2 regions of the Clostridium sp. MF28 genome follow, and region 2 is predicted to be linked to the other one. Evidence: riboswitches for the same ligand, from Rfam matches in the RefSeq annotation. Region 2 holds a riboswitch; the other holds the start of a gene.
The links. A riboswitch is a leader RNA that binds a small molecule or an ion and turns the genes downstream of it on or off. The one in region 2 is predicted to bind cyclic di-AMP.

Region 1 (8,183 bases), 1.7 Mb from region 2:
AGTTCCGGAAGAATAAAAGGTTTTTCGGAGGTAGCAAATAAATACATAAAAACCGAGAAGGGATCATTAGGACGTGTATGGCTTATATCGATTTTTACTTTTATAGATTATTGTTTCCACGCTATCTCTACAGGAACAATTGGAAAGGCATTGATAGAAAAAACTAAAGGAACCAAAGAAAAATTAGCCTTACAACATTGCTATCATAATAATTTCTGTTTACTATTTTGGAATTTACATATATAAATATATAACATAAGAGTTATTTTTGATTTTTAAGAACCAATAGAACCGATATAATGAATTACTAAGTTCTATTGGTTTTTTTAGTTATTTTTTTAGGATGTTTTTAATTTTAATGAAAGCACCTTGGCTTGAAGGGGATACATATCTTTCCTTTGGATATCTGTCTTCTACTGCTTTTATGTATTTATCTATAATAGAATCAAAATTAGTGGATTCTGTCAGCTTAAAGTATGTATATTGCTTGTTTTCTAGGGAATGTATATTATTTTTGAAATAAGAATGAATCTTCATCCAATTAAATTGTTTTGATATATTTTTTTGATTAAATCCAGTAGCATAGCTTCCTGGCTCTATTAATATTACAGGAATATTAACATTTTTAAGTTCTTTAAGCTCTTCGTTTAAAGACGGACATATGGATTCCAGTGCAAATTTAGTTGCGCAGTATGGAGATAAAAATGGAATGGGGGAGCGTCCAGCCAAAGATGATACAAAAATTATCCTTCCTTTTTTTCGAGGAATCATTTGTTTTAATACAAGTTGAGTCAATTCAATTGGACAAAAAACGTTTGTTTCAAAAGTTTCCCGATATATATCAGAATCCACTTCAGCCACTGAACCTGAATTTCCAATGGCTGCATTATTTATTAAAACATCAATTTCAAGATTAGTTATCTTCAATCTATCATTGCTATTTAAAATATCCAATTTAAAGCTTTCAATAGGAAGGTTATATTTTTTATTGAAAGAGTTAATTTCATTGGCTTGTTCTTCAGTATGAGTTGTTGCATAGACATAATGACCTCTATTTGCTAAAGCAAATGAAGCTTTACGTCCAAGACCGGAACCACAGCCGGTAATTAGAATTTTTTTCATGAGATCACCTTAATTTACTTAAGTATAGTATATGATATTTATAAATTGTATTTTTGAATAAAAACTTAAAAATGCAATTTATATGAATACATTTATGTAAGAGTTACGTTATTATTATCTCTATATTTAACAAAAATATTAATAGAGTGAATATATCTATAGATGAATTAAATTAATATAGCTTAAATACCGCACGTTCACAATAGGAATTTGCGGTATTTTATTTTAAAACTATTTAATTATGAAATTAAAAATACAGATGTATTATATGTCTAATAAATTAGACTTTTGATTATAAAATGGTTATTTGAGATTCTTCATCAACTCTTTGGATAGCGCCAATTATTCGTAATAAAGCACCAATACAAGAATATGTGAAACCAATAGTTATATTTATTATATTAGGGGTAATAGTAAAGTTAGTATTACCTTCTTGAATATTGTTATATACTTTGTAAAGTCTAATAAAAGAAACATTAGTATATGAAAGAACGGCATATAAAGAAATAAACAGGTATGATTTTATATAAAGAAATCATACCTGTTTATTTTTATTTAAAAGACAAATTAAATTATAATATATTTATTTTAGAGTGTCAGAAGTTTCAGACATTAATAATAGGGTGTCATTTATTTTAGGAACTCTATCCTCATTAGTTAAGACAGTTAAATAGTCTCCAGGCAAAATAACAGTATCTCCCTTAGGAATTATTTCATTTTCGCCACGTCTAACTGCTACGAGGAGACAGCGAGATGGCCATTTTACATCTTTGATTTGTTTACCATCTAACTTCGATCCTATACATACAGCAAATTCCAGTATAGCTTTATTTATCTTATCGCCAATGGGTGTTCTATCACCTTGATTTTGCAGAAATTTTTCTAGTAAAGCTTCATATATAGGCTTAGAAGCAAGAAGGTCTGCTACAATATATGATATTACCGAGACAATAGCCAAAGCAAGCAAATGGTTAAATGAACCTGTCATTTCGGTAATTAGGATTGTTCCTGTTATTGGCGATTTTACTACTGAGGCGAAATATCCAGCCATAGCTAAGATTATAAAATTATTTATGTAAATGCTATCTAAGTGAGCAATGTGAATAAGAACTTCGCCATATACATTTCCAATTAGTGCTCCAATTGTAAGTAGCGGAAGGAAAATTCCTCCGGGAGCACCTGAGCCGAAACTAGCCATAGTAAATGAAAATTTAATAACTAGAATAATAACTAATAATATTAAAGAAAATTTATATTCAGTTAATGAAGTTATTAGTTCATGACCTCCACCTAAAGCTTCTGGTAATAAAAGACCTAGGGCTACTGATAATAATAGAGGAATTATAATTCTAAATTCTTTTTTTAGCCAAGCTTGTTTTATATATAGGTTTTGCGTCTTTAAAAGAACTTTATTAAAAAGGACCCCGAGAAATCCTACAATTACACCTAATATGATTACATAAAAGTAAAAGTTTAGTGGCAATGTAGCAAAAGCTCCAAAATTAAATACTGGTTTTAGTCCAAAGAAGCTGCTTGCAATAAAATCTGCTGATAATGCAGAGGAGAGTGCAGAAAGTAAAATTAATGGTGAAAAGTTTTTATGAACTTCCTCTAATGCAAACATTGCTCCAGCTAAAGGAGCGTTAAATGCAGCTGCGAGTCCTGCACTAGCACCACTAGTAATAAGATATTTTTCCTCAATTTTTATTCTTCTAAAGACTTTACTAAATCCTTGTCCTATTGCTGCACCTAATTGAACAGAAGGACCTTCTCTTCCTAATGAAAGGCCAGAACCTATTGAAAGGACACCTCCAAAGAACTTACCGAGAATGACTTTCCACCAAGTCATATCTAGTTCCCTAAGTAAAACTCCTTCAACCTGAGGTATTCCACTACCACTAATCATAGGTTCGTTTTTTACCATCAATCCCACTATGTAGCCAATGATTATCAGCAGCATAATCCATGGTAATAGAATAATGGGGTTAATTGATATAAGCTTATAAATATAACTTAAAAGATATCCTGCTTCTTCAAGTGCTAAACGATATAGCACAATTACTAAACCAGTGACCATACCTATGCATATTCCTTCAAATACAAGTTTTAATTTAAAACTATGCCAATGAAACAAAGTGCTATAGGTACTCTGTTTTTTTTCCATTTCTATTCCTCCAATTTATTTATATGAAAATTATTTGCTATATAATTATACAAACATATATATGTTATCATATGTATGAGAACATGTTAATAGTTAATGTGATTTTTAATTTTATTAAAGGTGAATAATTCATAACAAATTTGCACTAGTTTATAAATATAAAAAAGACTGCCTTTTCTCTAAAACTGAAAAAGCAGTCAATTAGTTCTTATTAAATATATTATAATTTAAGCTTAAGCTCCAATTATTAATTAATATTCTTTACCCAAATATTCATATCTTCAAAAGTGCCACATATATTGCAGTTGTTTACCATTCTTCCTGTAAATTTATAATTATGCTTACTTAATACAAAGTTTATACTAGGGTTTATAGCTCTACATAAACTATATAAAGTAAGGAAACCTTTAGCTTTAAGATCGCATTCTAAAGAATAGATTACATTTGCAAGAATCCCTTTACCTCTATATGCAGGGGAAGTAGCGCAGTCTGTTATTTCAGCATTTAAATTTTTCATATCCATATCTGCTGAAGCTATGCTAACTATTTTTTCATCATAAACGGCAACTTTATATAAAATTTTATTATTCATAGTCTCTTTTAAATACTCTTGATTATATATAGGGGTAGGGTAAGTTAAAAATACTGTAGAAAATAGCTTGATCATTTCAGGAATATCATTTTCAGTAGCAGTTCTTATTTGATACACCTGATTATTTTCATTGTATACATAGCTGTTTTGCAAACTTAGACATTGCTTTACGAGTAAGTCTTTTTGAGTAAAATTACTGCATATATTTCTATCACTATTAATATAATAAGACATACAAAATGCATCTTCACCTTTAAAATATCCATTAATTCTACCTTCTATAGCAAAACCAGCACTTACAAAAGCTTCCAAAGACTCTTTGTTAGAATTGCATATAATTTTTCCTAGGTGAAGTTTTGATGAAAAATGAATTATTCTTTTAAGACTTTGAAGCGAAATAGCATTTAAATCAAGTATTTTTAGACGTTTATTTGTTAAATCAACAAAGGCTTTTGTACGATCTATCTTAGTATAATAATCATTGTTTAAGTCGCATCTATCTGCTCTCATAAAATTGTTCTCTCCTTTTCATTCTAACGTTACTTTTTGGCGTCAGACAAATTCTTTCATCCCTATAGAGTTTTTCAAGACCTTTATATTCGTCTTTCTTAAATTTATCACATATTCCACAATTCTTGCATTCATGGCTTTTATCAGAAGGTTCAGTATAGGTGCACAATGTACCTTCATAATTTCTTTTACAAATTAAAAACTCCTCTCAAACGTTAACATATTTATTTGTAAATTCTAATGTATTATTGAATATCCGTTGCTATTAGATTCTCAAGATTATTATTAGCGTCAAAATTATTTTCATGAGCATATAAATCTTTTATTATCTTTGATAGGCTTAAAACATCACTCATTTCATAGAATCCAATCTTATCTTGTATAAAATTTATTGCATGGATTGCTCCACTGGCAAAAACTTTTCTCGAAAAGGATTCATGAGAAATTGTAATTCTGTCATTTTCTCCAACAATCATAACTTCATGTTTTCCAACAACACCACCAGCTCTAACTGAATTAATTGGAATATTTTCTTTAGAAATATCCTTACCTAAGTAAACTAACAACCCATCTTTTATTTCATTAGCTATCTTTAAAGCAGTACCAGATGGAATGTCCTTTTTTTCTCTATGATGTATCTCAGAAATTTGAAAATCATAATTATTTAATAGGACGGAAGCTAATTTGGTTAATATCATCAGCACATTTACTCCAAGAGTTATGTTGGGAGCATACACTATGCCAGTGTGATTTCTATAGGCTAGATTTCTTATTTTATCTAAATCTACTTCTGAAAATCCTGTGGTACCTATTATCATATTAATCCCCATTTGAGATATTATTCTAGAGTTCTTTAAAGTAGCTTCAGGCGTAGAAAAATCGACTACAACATCTGGCCTGCAAAGTACAAGTGTTTCTTCTAGTTTATTAGTTCCTTCAATTTTTATACCAATTTCTTGAATTCCAATTACTTCACCTAGATCAATATGCTTTTTCAAGCTCCCAGGGCTGCACATGGCAGCTACAATTTTCATATTCCTTTGGTTGAATATCATTTTTGCAATTTCTTTTCCTGTTTTTCCAAGTCCAATTAAACATACTTTTAACATAAAAAGCCTCCTTTTTTAAATTACTAGTTAAAAAATAATAAGCTATAGAGAAGTCTCTATAGCTTATTAAGCAATAATATTTATGGGTATACTAAAAAAAAGTATATTAGCAGTATACAAAAACTTCTCTTCAACGCTTACGAGATTAGCTGACGGATTCGGATTGAAGAAAAATAACCCTACTTATCCTAAAATAAGATTCACCCCAAAAAATGGTTCTCCCGCTCAAAAAGATTCAGCGTTATAATTATTCTTTTTTTTGTCATTATCTGTATATAAGCATATCATGTCAACATATATATGTCAATATATATAGATATGTATATATTAAATCAAATATTGGCTTTTGCTTAACATACATATGAATTTAATATTTTAGAAATTATAATAAATAACTTTAAATATTCATAGGATTTTTGAATATATGGCATAGCAAAAAGGATATTAATGTTTAGTATATATTGACGCATATATATGTTGGTGTTAGTATAATTAAGTCATGGTATATTTATAAGAAAATAGAGTGATTTATAATAAGTAGTTAATTATATATGGAGGTTATTTATGGATAACAAGCTTACATCAAAAGAGGAATTAATAATTAAAATGGAGGAATTAATATCTAATAATGAAGGTCCTTTTAGCATAGTTGTTGCAGATATTGATGATTTTAAGAATTTGAATAATTTATATGGTAACTCTATTGGAGATGAGGTAATAAAAAAGCTTATTTCAATTTTAAATAACAATTTATCTTCAACAGATATGGTATTTAGATCAGGTGATGAATTTAATATATTACTTGTAAAAAAGGGAGCGGAAAGAAGCTTTATGGAGCTTGAAGAAATAAGAAGGTATTTATCAGATAATACATTTAATTTAGATGAAAATTCTGATGATAATGTTTATTTTACTTTAAGTTTCGGTGTAGCGAGTTATCCAAGAGATGCTAAAAATGTAGTTGAACTTTTTAGAGTAGCTGATAGTGCATTATTTAGGGCAAAAGAATTAGGTAAGAATAGAGTATGTCTTTCTGAAGCAGAGAGTATGGTACTAAAATCTAATTATTTCACTAAGACTCAACTTGATAGATTATCAAGGTTGTCAAAAGCAACTGATAGAACCGAAGCATTTCTTCTTAGAGAAGCCCTAGATGATTTGTTTAAAAAATATAGCAAATAGTCATTAAGCGCATTGAGCAAATCTTGATTATTACATTAATGTGTAATATAATATATAATATAAAATGAATTAATGTGGTTAGATACGGTTGGGCAAATTATATAATTTGTTTTCAAGCAATTAGTTTCTGGGGTGGGAAGCTCTTTTTTGAGTTTTACCGCCTCTTTTTTTATGGAGATTTTTAATAAAGCCAAAACATTTTTAAGTAATATTCTAGCTAGCATCGCATTAAAAAGGAGGGTAATAATGAAAGATAAAATAAAAACTAAAATATTAAGTCCATTCTTATACTTTTTAAAAAGTGAGTCTTCTAGTGGTATAATTCTTTTAATTTGCGCTATTGCAGCAATTATGATTGCAAATTCGAGCTTTTCAGGAGGCTATGAGCATATATTCCACACAAATATAACGATTGGATATGGTGTGTTTTCATTATCAATGTCAGTTCTTCACTGGATTAATGATGGATTGATGGCTATATTTTTCTTAGTTGTTGGTATGGAAATAAAAAGAGAGGTTGTGTTTGGTGAACTAAAATCTTTTAAAAGGACAATACTTCCAATATCTGCAGCTATAGGAGGAATGATTGTGCCTGCAATTATTTATGCATTATTTAACTATAAGGAGCCAACCATTACAGGATGGGGGATACCCATGGCAACAGATATTGCATTTGCACTTGGAATGCTTTCTTTAGTTGCAAAAAATGCTCCAAAAGGAATAGTTGTATTTCTTACTGCACTCGCTATAGTTGATGATTTGGGTGCTATTATAGTAATAGCAATATTTTATAATAGTCAAATTTCATGGATAGCGCTTTTATTAGGATTAATAGTTTTTGCTACGCTTATCTTGGCTAATAAATTTAAAATTAAATATACATCTATTTATATTATTTTAGGTATAATTCTATGGATTTGTCTTTTAAAATCCGGTATACATGCAACAATTGCAGGAGTCTTACTAGGCATGTCATTGCCAATTGGAGAAAATATTCATAAATTTAAAACTTCAATATTGTATAAACTCGAACATATTTTAACACCATGGTCTAGCTTTTTGATTATGCCAATATTTGCGTTTGCAAATGCAGGTATAATAATTAATACTGATAATTTTTCAGGCAGTTTGTTTTCACCAGCTTCATTAGGAATTATATTTGGTCTTTTTGTAGGAAAGCAAATTGGTATATTTGGAACTTCATTTATTTTAATAAAATTGAAAATAGCTAAGTTTCCATCTAATGTAACCAAAAGACATTTATATGGTGCAAGTGTTTTTGGTGGCATTGGATTTACTATGTCAATATTTGTGTCATCATTGTCATTTGCAGATGCCAATATATTATCTGAAGCAAAAATGTGTATTATGATTGCATCAATTTTAGCTGCAACATATGGTACAATAGTATTTAAATTTATAAATTTTAAAAATGAGAAATTAAACTACAAACAAAGCTAAAGGCTATAAGCATTGAATTTTCAATGTTTATAGCCTTTACTTA
Region 2 (8,183 bases):
TTTGACCGTTCCTGGATTATCGTTATATGTTCTTATTGTAAGAACTGTTGTTGATCCTTTGGATAGTTCAATAGTACTGCCTGTTTTTACACCTTTAGTGGAACTTGTTCTTCCTTTAAAAATTCTAACATTACTTGAGTCAGCGCCATTTACACTTATTTTTATTTTACTAGATGAAGTCTTAGCGTAATAAGTTTCATTATTTTTCAACTCATTGTCATCAACTTCATTTTTACTTTTATAATTATCATCACTATAAGTCTTTATTGTGCTTCCGCCTGATGTCTTTAATTTAATGCTTGATAAATCACCTGTTGACGCATAAGCTGTTGTAGTTAAAGTTAAGCTTGTTGCTGGTACAATTGCACTAAAGGCAGTTGCCGCAATTGTTAATGCAACTATTCTTTTAATATTTCTATTCATATTATATCCCCCTAAATTATTGTATTAGCACCAAACAATGCTGTTCACTATATAATACAATATCAAGTACCATTTACAGTACCTTTTAATTGGTAAAATAGATTTTTTTTCTTCATATTACATATTTTCTTATTTCAATGTGCAATTTTAAACAAATGTATTGTTTTTTAACATTTATATTTCTTTAGGAATTCTTATAAATAATGCTTTTACACTGTATTCAATATACTTATTCCCTATTTTCCAATCTGCCCTTGACTTATTTTCTAGGCCTAGATCCATTCTATAGCTTCTGCTTATTATATTAAAAGTACCTAGTAAATCAAAAAATCCATATCCAATTTCTCTAGTAGGGTATCTATAAGCCAAATTGCTCCTATCTGCACCAAGCACTAAATAAGCTATGATTTTTGCTGCAAACATAGTTCTATCATTTCCATTAACAATCCCCCATTGCAATAAAAGCGCACAAGCTCCTGCTATTATAGCAGCTGCTACTGAACTGCCAGAAACAGTAGTAGTCTTGCCTCCTATATTCGTTGCTAATATATCTGCCCCCAAAGTAGCTATATCCGGGTTTTCTACATATGTATTAACATTAGGGCCCTTTCCAGATGCTGCAACCAAAGCATTGTCATTTCCATAATAAGCTGTTGTGACTACACTTCGCGCCGTAGATGGTATTGTCAATGTAGTAAAAGGATCTGCTTGAAGAAATCTCGTATTTTCTGGCAATGTTTTTTGTGGTGGTAACCATATATGATATCTACCATCTGTTATATAATCTCCCCTTAGCTGAAAGGTCCATATTCCTGCTTTTATGCCATCAAAACTAATTGCTATGGCTTCATGACCAGTGAAATGCTCAGGAACATAATATTTTACAGTCATTTGAGTCTTAAAAAATACAAAATTAACATTTTGTATTTCATTTGCCTTTGCTTTAATAAATTTTGATGATTCTCCATTAGGTGAAATAACATTTATAGATGCCCTATTAGGTTTTATCAACCAGATTGTGAAAGAAAAATATTTCATCTCTCTAGGTACTCTCAACTCAATAGAAGCCACATCCCCAGTTTGTTTTATGACTCCAGAAGTATGACCTTCTGACGCTCCTTCATTTCCGACACCAGTAACTGTAACAATACCTCTAAGTTTTCCAATAGAAGTTAAATACCTTGAAAGAAGATTATTGCCATCATGACTGCCTTCGGTTGTACCTACACCCAAATATATAACCATAGGTCTATTCAGTCTTACTGCAACACTTTGCAAATAATATATTGCTGCTAAAACTTCTGAATCATTATACACTGGTGTATAAGGAATACCATTTGCTTGAAGCTCGTTTCTAAAATTTATAGATTCAAAAAGCTTAACAATCACAAATTCGCATCCTGATGCAACGCCTTGAACATCGGCATTATAACCTCTTGCGCCAATAATACCACCATCTGTGTTCCATGTCCCACTTCATCCTTTGATGGGACAATTAGATATGGATCTTGATTATTTCTATAAGCTTTGATTGCATTAGTAATTTCTTCATTGCTAAATGTTCTTCCAATATAAACTGATGTGTCGGTAGAATCTGGTACTGTCTGATCCCAGAGACTTACTATTCTTGAAGTATCATCCTCTCTTATAAATTCTTCATTTAAATATTCTATTCCGCTATCAACCATACCTATAAGCACGCCTCTTCCATTTAAGTCTAAGTATGGATTAATTTTGATTGCATTGATATTATCTACACTTGATGGCGAGACCTCTTGTAGTACGTATTTGCTTCTAGGATTTATATAAAGAATTGATGGAACATCCTTCATTAAACGGTTTAAATCTTCTGGTGCTATAGAGATTACTGCAATTGTATCAGTAATTTTGTCGCCACAGGCATATGATATGTTATCAATTTGTCCCTGAAAATCTCCTCTATATTGCACTAAATAATTAGGAAATCCAGCATAATATAAATTACATTTTTTAAAACTAGGCACATTAAACTCCTTAGTATTGCTATATCTAATAATATTTCCGTAAAATATAATTTATTCATTTAGTACACATTAATAAAACACAAGCGAATGCATGCGAACCTATACTATTTAAATTTATTTCATTTTCACAAATAAAGTAAAAGGGAGAATTTATAATATATAATTGATTAATTAATATTTATATTTGCATAATAATGCACATTGACTTATACATATATTGACTCAAATATTTAAAAATGATATGTTTATATATAAGATATTAATAATTACAAAATGATATATGTAACGCTTAATCACTTTGAACGGGAGAACCATTTTTTGGGGTGAATCTTATTACACGATAATAAGTAGGGTTAATTTTCTTCAATCCGAATCCGTCAGCTAATCTCGTAAGCGTAGAAGAGAAGTTTTGGTATACTTTGATATTTTTTATGTATGCCTATAAATATTATTGCTTTATAAGCTATAGAGACTTCTCTATAGCTTATTATTTTTTTTATAATTATAAACTTAAACTTAGGACAAACTTTTGAGGCTGGAAAAATATCTTATAGTTAAGAAACTTTTTCCTAACTTCAAGTAATACATTATGATAAAAGGAGAAAGCAATTTAATGAGAGCAAGTAGATGTGAATTAAATAATACTTTTTACGCAAAAATAGATCGGACTAAAATATTAGTAGATTTACCTAACAAGCGAATAAAAATAATTGACTTTAATGCCATATCAATGCAAAACTTGAAAAGAATAATTCACTTTGCATCAAAACAACATTTAAGTAAAATTATTTGTAATTGTGATACTAAATCATTTGAAACTTTTATTAATGCGGGATTCAATTCCGAAGGCAAGATCAATGGATATTTTAAAGGTAACGATGCTTTTTGTATGTCATACTTTATTAATAGCGATAGAAAAGTTTGCAGCAATTTTGCAAGAAAAGAACTATTAATAAAAGAATGTCAGAATGTTAGGAACACATATGCGCATCAAAAAAATAATTTAGGATACCTTATTCGAAACGCAAATAAAAATGATATAAAAGAAATGATAGATTTGTTTTCCACCGTTTTTTTAACTTATCAATCACCTATTTATGATGAAGAATATTTAAAACAAACAATGAATGATAAAGTTCTATACAAAGTTGCCGTATATAATGGAAAAATAATCAGCATAGCTTCAGCGGATATGAATAAAGAAAATTTGAATGCTGAAATAACTGACTGTGCTACTCATCCATCTTATAGAGGCATAGGAATATTATCAAACATTATTTATTCTTTAGAATCAGACTTAAAAACTAAGGGTTTTCTCTGTTTATATAGTTTATCTAGATCAATAAATCCTAGCATTAACTTTGTTCTAAGTAAGCATAATTATAATTTTGCTGGCAGACTAGTAAACAATTGTAATATATGCGGTACCTTTGAAGACATGAACCTTTGGGTAAAAAACATAAATAGTACAAGCTTTTAAATTAGTTTTATTATAGTAAAAAATATTATTTATTTGCATGAAGCAAATAAACAATATTTTTTAATCCCCTCTTTTATCATGCTATTTTGCATATTCATTCAAAATATTATAAGCATATTCTATGATTTCATCACAAGTTATACCTTTTTTCTTAAGCTCAATACACTCAAGAGTACCATACTTCTCTTTAACTTTATTTATAATTTCTCTAGTTAATACTCTTGAATTATTTTTTTCTTCACTGCTATTCCTTCCTTTTAATGCACCTATCGCCATTAAAGTTCCAGTGATTGCTCCGCATGTACTTCCAATAGTCATGCCTCCTCCAAAAGGACTTGCTATTGCAATTGGAATTTCAGATCCTGTATCCTCATTAAATGCTTTAAGTATAGATTCTGCACAATTATATCCTTCTTTATGAAATTCAATAACTTTCTTCATGTTATATCCCCTCAATCTAGCAAAATAATTTACTATTTATAAAATAATAATTATACTACTTAGTATTATGTACTTTATTTTCTTTTGTTTCCTATATAAGAGCCCATTCCTCCTGCAACATTTATAACCTTGAAACCCTGATTTCTTAGATTGTTGCACGTTCTTGCACTTCTTCCCCCTGATTGGCACATTATATAGTATTCTTTGCTTTTATTTAAGTATTTCTCTGGTTCATCTAAAAGCTCTCCCATAGGAATATTTTGGGCACTTTTTATACTTCCACCTTTATACTCATATTCTTCTCTTATATCAATCAATTCAACTTTTCCTATTAGATCATCAATTTCATTTACATTAATAACTCTTCCATCATCTTTTTTTAAAAATTCAAACACTATAACTTCCTCCTAAAATACTTTCCTAATTTCTCATCTCTAATTGTCTTTTAATATTTTATTTAAATCCTTAAGTATGATTATTTTGCCTCTTTCTAAATTTATATACCCAAGCTTTTCTAAATTCTTTAGCTTTCTACTTATAACTTCACGAACTGAATCAATTTCAAAAGCCAATTCACTATGAGTCGCATAAATTATTTTGCTTTTCTTGCTTATTAGCAATTTTATAAGCCTTGTTTCAAGGGATTCATGAATAATTTCTTCTTTATTCCCTATGATAGTATTAAACTTATTATACAAATCTTTATATATATATAATAAGAAGCCATTATCACTAATAAAATATTTTTTAACCACTTCAAAAGGAATTATGCATACCTTAGAATCTTGAATTGCCTTACCTGTTATATTTAATGATTCCAAATCTGATAAGCAGCTTAAGGCTTCATGACAAAATTCACCTTGGCTTATATTATACAGGTTAGTTTCTTCACCATTCTTATTAATTTTTTGTATTTTTATTACACCTTTTATAACAAATAATATCCCTTTACACGCTTTCTCTGTAGCTTCTACATATTCATCAGCATATAAAGTTTTAAAATTAGCTTGTTCGTTTATTACTTCATTATTCTTTTTATTAATCTCATATAACACCGGATATACCTTATATAGAGATTTTATATATTCCAACCTATTCCCACTTGATATTTCAATTCTATTATTCACTTCATCCCTCCTTTATTGTATTATATTCTTTTTTTTAATAAATTTGTGTGACTTAGTCACATAAGAAAAAAAATTTGCATTTAAAAAGTGTAGTCATAGCAATATTATGACTACACCAATCTATAACTATATATTATCTACTTTCATAGCTCTCATAGCATTTAAGACTGCAAGCAATGCAACTCCAACATCACCAAATACCGCTTCCCACATAGTGCCCATACCTACAGCTACAAGCGCCAATATTATCAATTTAATACCTAATGCGAAAACTATATTTTGCATTACTATAGTTCTAGTCTTCTTTGCAATCTTTATAGCCGAAGCTATTTTTGATGGTTCATCTGTCATTATAACTACATCAGCAGCTTCAATTGCTGCATCTGAGCCAACACCGCCCATTGCTATACCTATATCAGCCCTCGCTAGAACTGGCGCATCATTTATTCCATCTCCAACAAATACTATCTTGCCTCTAGGTGATTTTTCCTTAAACAATAGCTCTAGCTCTTCTACTTTTTGATCTGGTAATAGTTCAGCATGAACTTCATCCAAACCTAATTCTTTAGCAATTTTACTTCCAACAGTTTTATTATCACCTGTAAGCATTACTGTCTTCTTAATGCCTATTTCTTTTAAAGCTTTTATAGCCTTTAATGAATCTTCTTTTACTTCATCTGAAATAACAATATAACCTGCATATTTCTTTTCTATAGCAATATGGACTACAGTTCCTATTTCATCTACTTTGTTATAAGATATATTCTCCTTATCCATTAACTTGTAGTTTCCAGCAAATACCTCTTTTCCATCTAGAACAACTTTTACGCCGTGCCCTGATATTTCTTCATAACCTGTTATCTTATCTGTAATTATCTCTTTATCATAAGCTCTTAATATAGAAGTTGCTATTGGATGATTTGAGTAATTTTCTGCATAAGCCGCACAAGCTATGAGTTCATCTTTTGAAATATTATTTTCTGGCCTTATTTCTGTCACTTTAAATATTCCTTTTGTAAGAGTTCCTGTTTTATCAAACACAACTGTTTCAACATTATTTAATGCTTCAAGGTAATTCCCACCTTTAACGAGTATCCCATTTTTTGATGCTCCACCTATTCCTCCAAAAAATCCTAGAGGTATAGATACAACTAATGCACATGGACAAGATACAACTAAGAATGCTAATGCTCTATAAATCCACTGTGAGAATGTTGCTCCCTCAATAACAATTGGTGGTATTACAGCTAGTGCTAAAGCTGCAAAAACAACAGCAGGAGTATAATATCTAGCAAACTTTGTTATAAAATTTTCTGTCGGAGCCTTTTTTCCACTTGCATTTTGAACTAAATCCAGTATCTTAGCAACAGTAGAATCTCCAAATTCTTTTTCTACCTTTATTGTTAAAAGTCCATTTTTATTAATTACTCCACTTAAAATACTGTCTCCTACCCCTACTTCTCTAGGAACAGACTCACCTGTCAATGCAGCAGTATCAACCATAGAGTTTCCTTCAATTATTTCACCATCTAATGGCACTTTTTCGCCTGGTTTAACTAATATAATATCTCCAAGCTTAACTTCTTCTGGATCTACTTTTTTGAAATCATTATTTATTTTTAAATTAGCAAAATCCGGTCTTATATCCATAAGTGATGTGATGGATTTTCTAGAGCGATTAACAGCCATATCTTGAAACATTTCTCCTATTTGGTAGAAAAGCATAACTGCAACTCCTTCTGGATATTCGCCTATTGCAAAAGCACCAATAGTTGCTATAGTCATCAAGAAATTCTCATCAAATACCTGACCTTTAGCTATATTTTTTAGAGCTCTTAAGACCACTTCTCCACCTATAAGAATATAGCTTATTAGATATAATAATAATTCTATATAATTTGAAAATTTAAAAATAGTAGCGGCTCCAAAAATTATAGCACCAATAGCTAATCTTATAATTTCCAACTTATCATTATCCTCTTCAACTTTTTCATTCTTGCTCATAGCTATTCCATCAATTTCAACAACATTAACATCTGGTTCTATTCTTTTGACAATTCGTTTAACATTATCAATAATGGCATTTTCTTTTGCTGGGTCTTCCATCTCTATAATAAGCTTTGTTGATATAAAGTCCACTAGTGCAGATTTCACACCATCTATATTATTTGATTCCCTTTCGATTTTTGCAGCACAGTTACCACAGCATAATCCTTCAAGTAAAATTTCTTTTTTCAAAATTTTTTCTGTTACCTTTTCTACAACTTTAACATGAGATTCAATATTAGTTACAATGTTAGTTACTGCTCCTATCAGCTCTTCTAATTTATTAACTTCATTTGTTTCTAATATTAAAGTTTTAGTAAGAAAATTTACATTGGCAAAATTAACTCCATCTAATTCATTTATTTTTTGTTCTATTTTAGCTGCACAATTGGCACATCCAAGTCCTTCTAAGATAAATTCCTTCTTTACTTTCTTTATACTATCTTTCTTTGATAATTTTGCGTTAACAGGACCACTAGCTATTTTTATATTGCTTGCCATAATGTTTCCCCCAATCTAAAACTTATTTTTTCTCAGATATATGAATCAACCCTTGATCAAAAATACTTTTAACATGTTCATCATCTAGTGAATAGTAGACTACCTTACCATTTCTTTTATATTTCACTAATCTTGCTTGTTTTAAAACTCTTAATTGATGTG

Region 1: another riboswitch for cyclic di-AMP. It lies ahead of dapB (4-hydroxy-tetrahydrodipicolinate reductase); the one in region 2 lies ahead of ablB (putative beta-lysine N-acetyltransferase).

Annotation. Positions count from the first base shown of each region.
Region 1 covers NZ_CP014331.1:662,819-671,001, reverse strand. Annotated here, with positions in the region: gene AXY43_RS02725 (SDR family NAD(P)-dependent oxidoreductase) at 331-1,122, opposite strand; gene AXY43_RS02715 (ClC family H(+)/Cl(-) exchange transporter) at 1,706-3,286, opposite strand; gene ablB (putative beta-lysine N-acetyltransferase) at 3,534-4,388, opposite strand; gene AXY43_RS02705 (hypothetical protein) at 4,375-4,557, opposite strand; gene dapB (4-hydroxy-tetrahydrodipicolinate reductase) at 4,634-5,497, opposite strand; cyclic di-AMP (ydaO/yuaA leader) riboswitch at 5,617-5,748, opposite strand; gene AXY43_RS02695 (GGDEF domain-containing protein) at 6,062-6,679, shown strand; sodium ion sensor (DUF1646 type) at 6,766-6,821, shown strand; gene nhaA (Na+/H+ antiporter NhaA) at 6,926-8,140, shown strand.
Region 2 covers NZ_CP014331.1:5,071,339-5,079,521, reverse strand. Annotated here, with positions in the region: gene AXY43_RS22325 (N-acetylmuramoyl-L-alanine amidase family protein) at 1-423, opposite strand, end outside; partial or broken gene AXY43_RS22320 (S8 family peptidase) at 598-2,426, opposite strand; cyclic di-AMP (ydaO/yuaA leader) riboswitch at 2,703-2,837, shown strand; gene ablB (putative beta-lysine N-acetyltransferase) at 3,040-3,906, shown strand; gene AXY43_RS22310 (C-GCAxxG-C-C family protein) at 3,988-4,347, opposite strand; gene AXY43_RS22305 (rhodanese-like domain-containing protein) at 4,422-4,742, opposite strand; gene AXY43_RS22300 (Crp/Fnr family transcriptional regulator) at 4,782-5,474, opposite strand; gene AXY43_RS22295 (heavy metal translocating P-type ATPase) at 5,601-8,021, opposite strand; gene AXY43_RS22290 (ArsR/SmtB family transcription factor) at 8,044-8,183, opposite strand, start outside.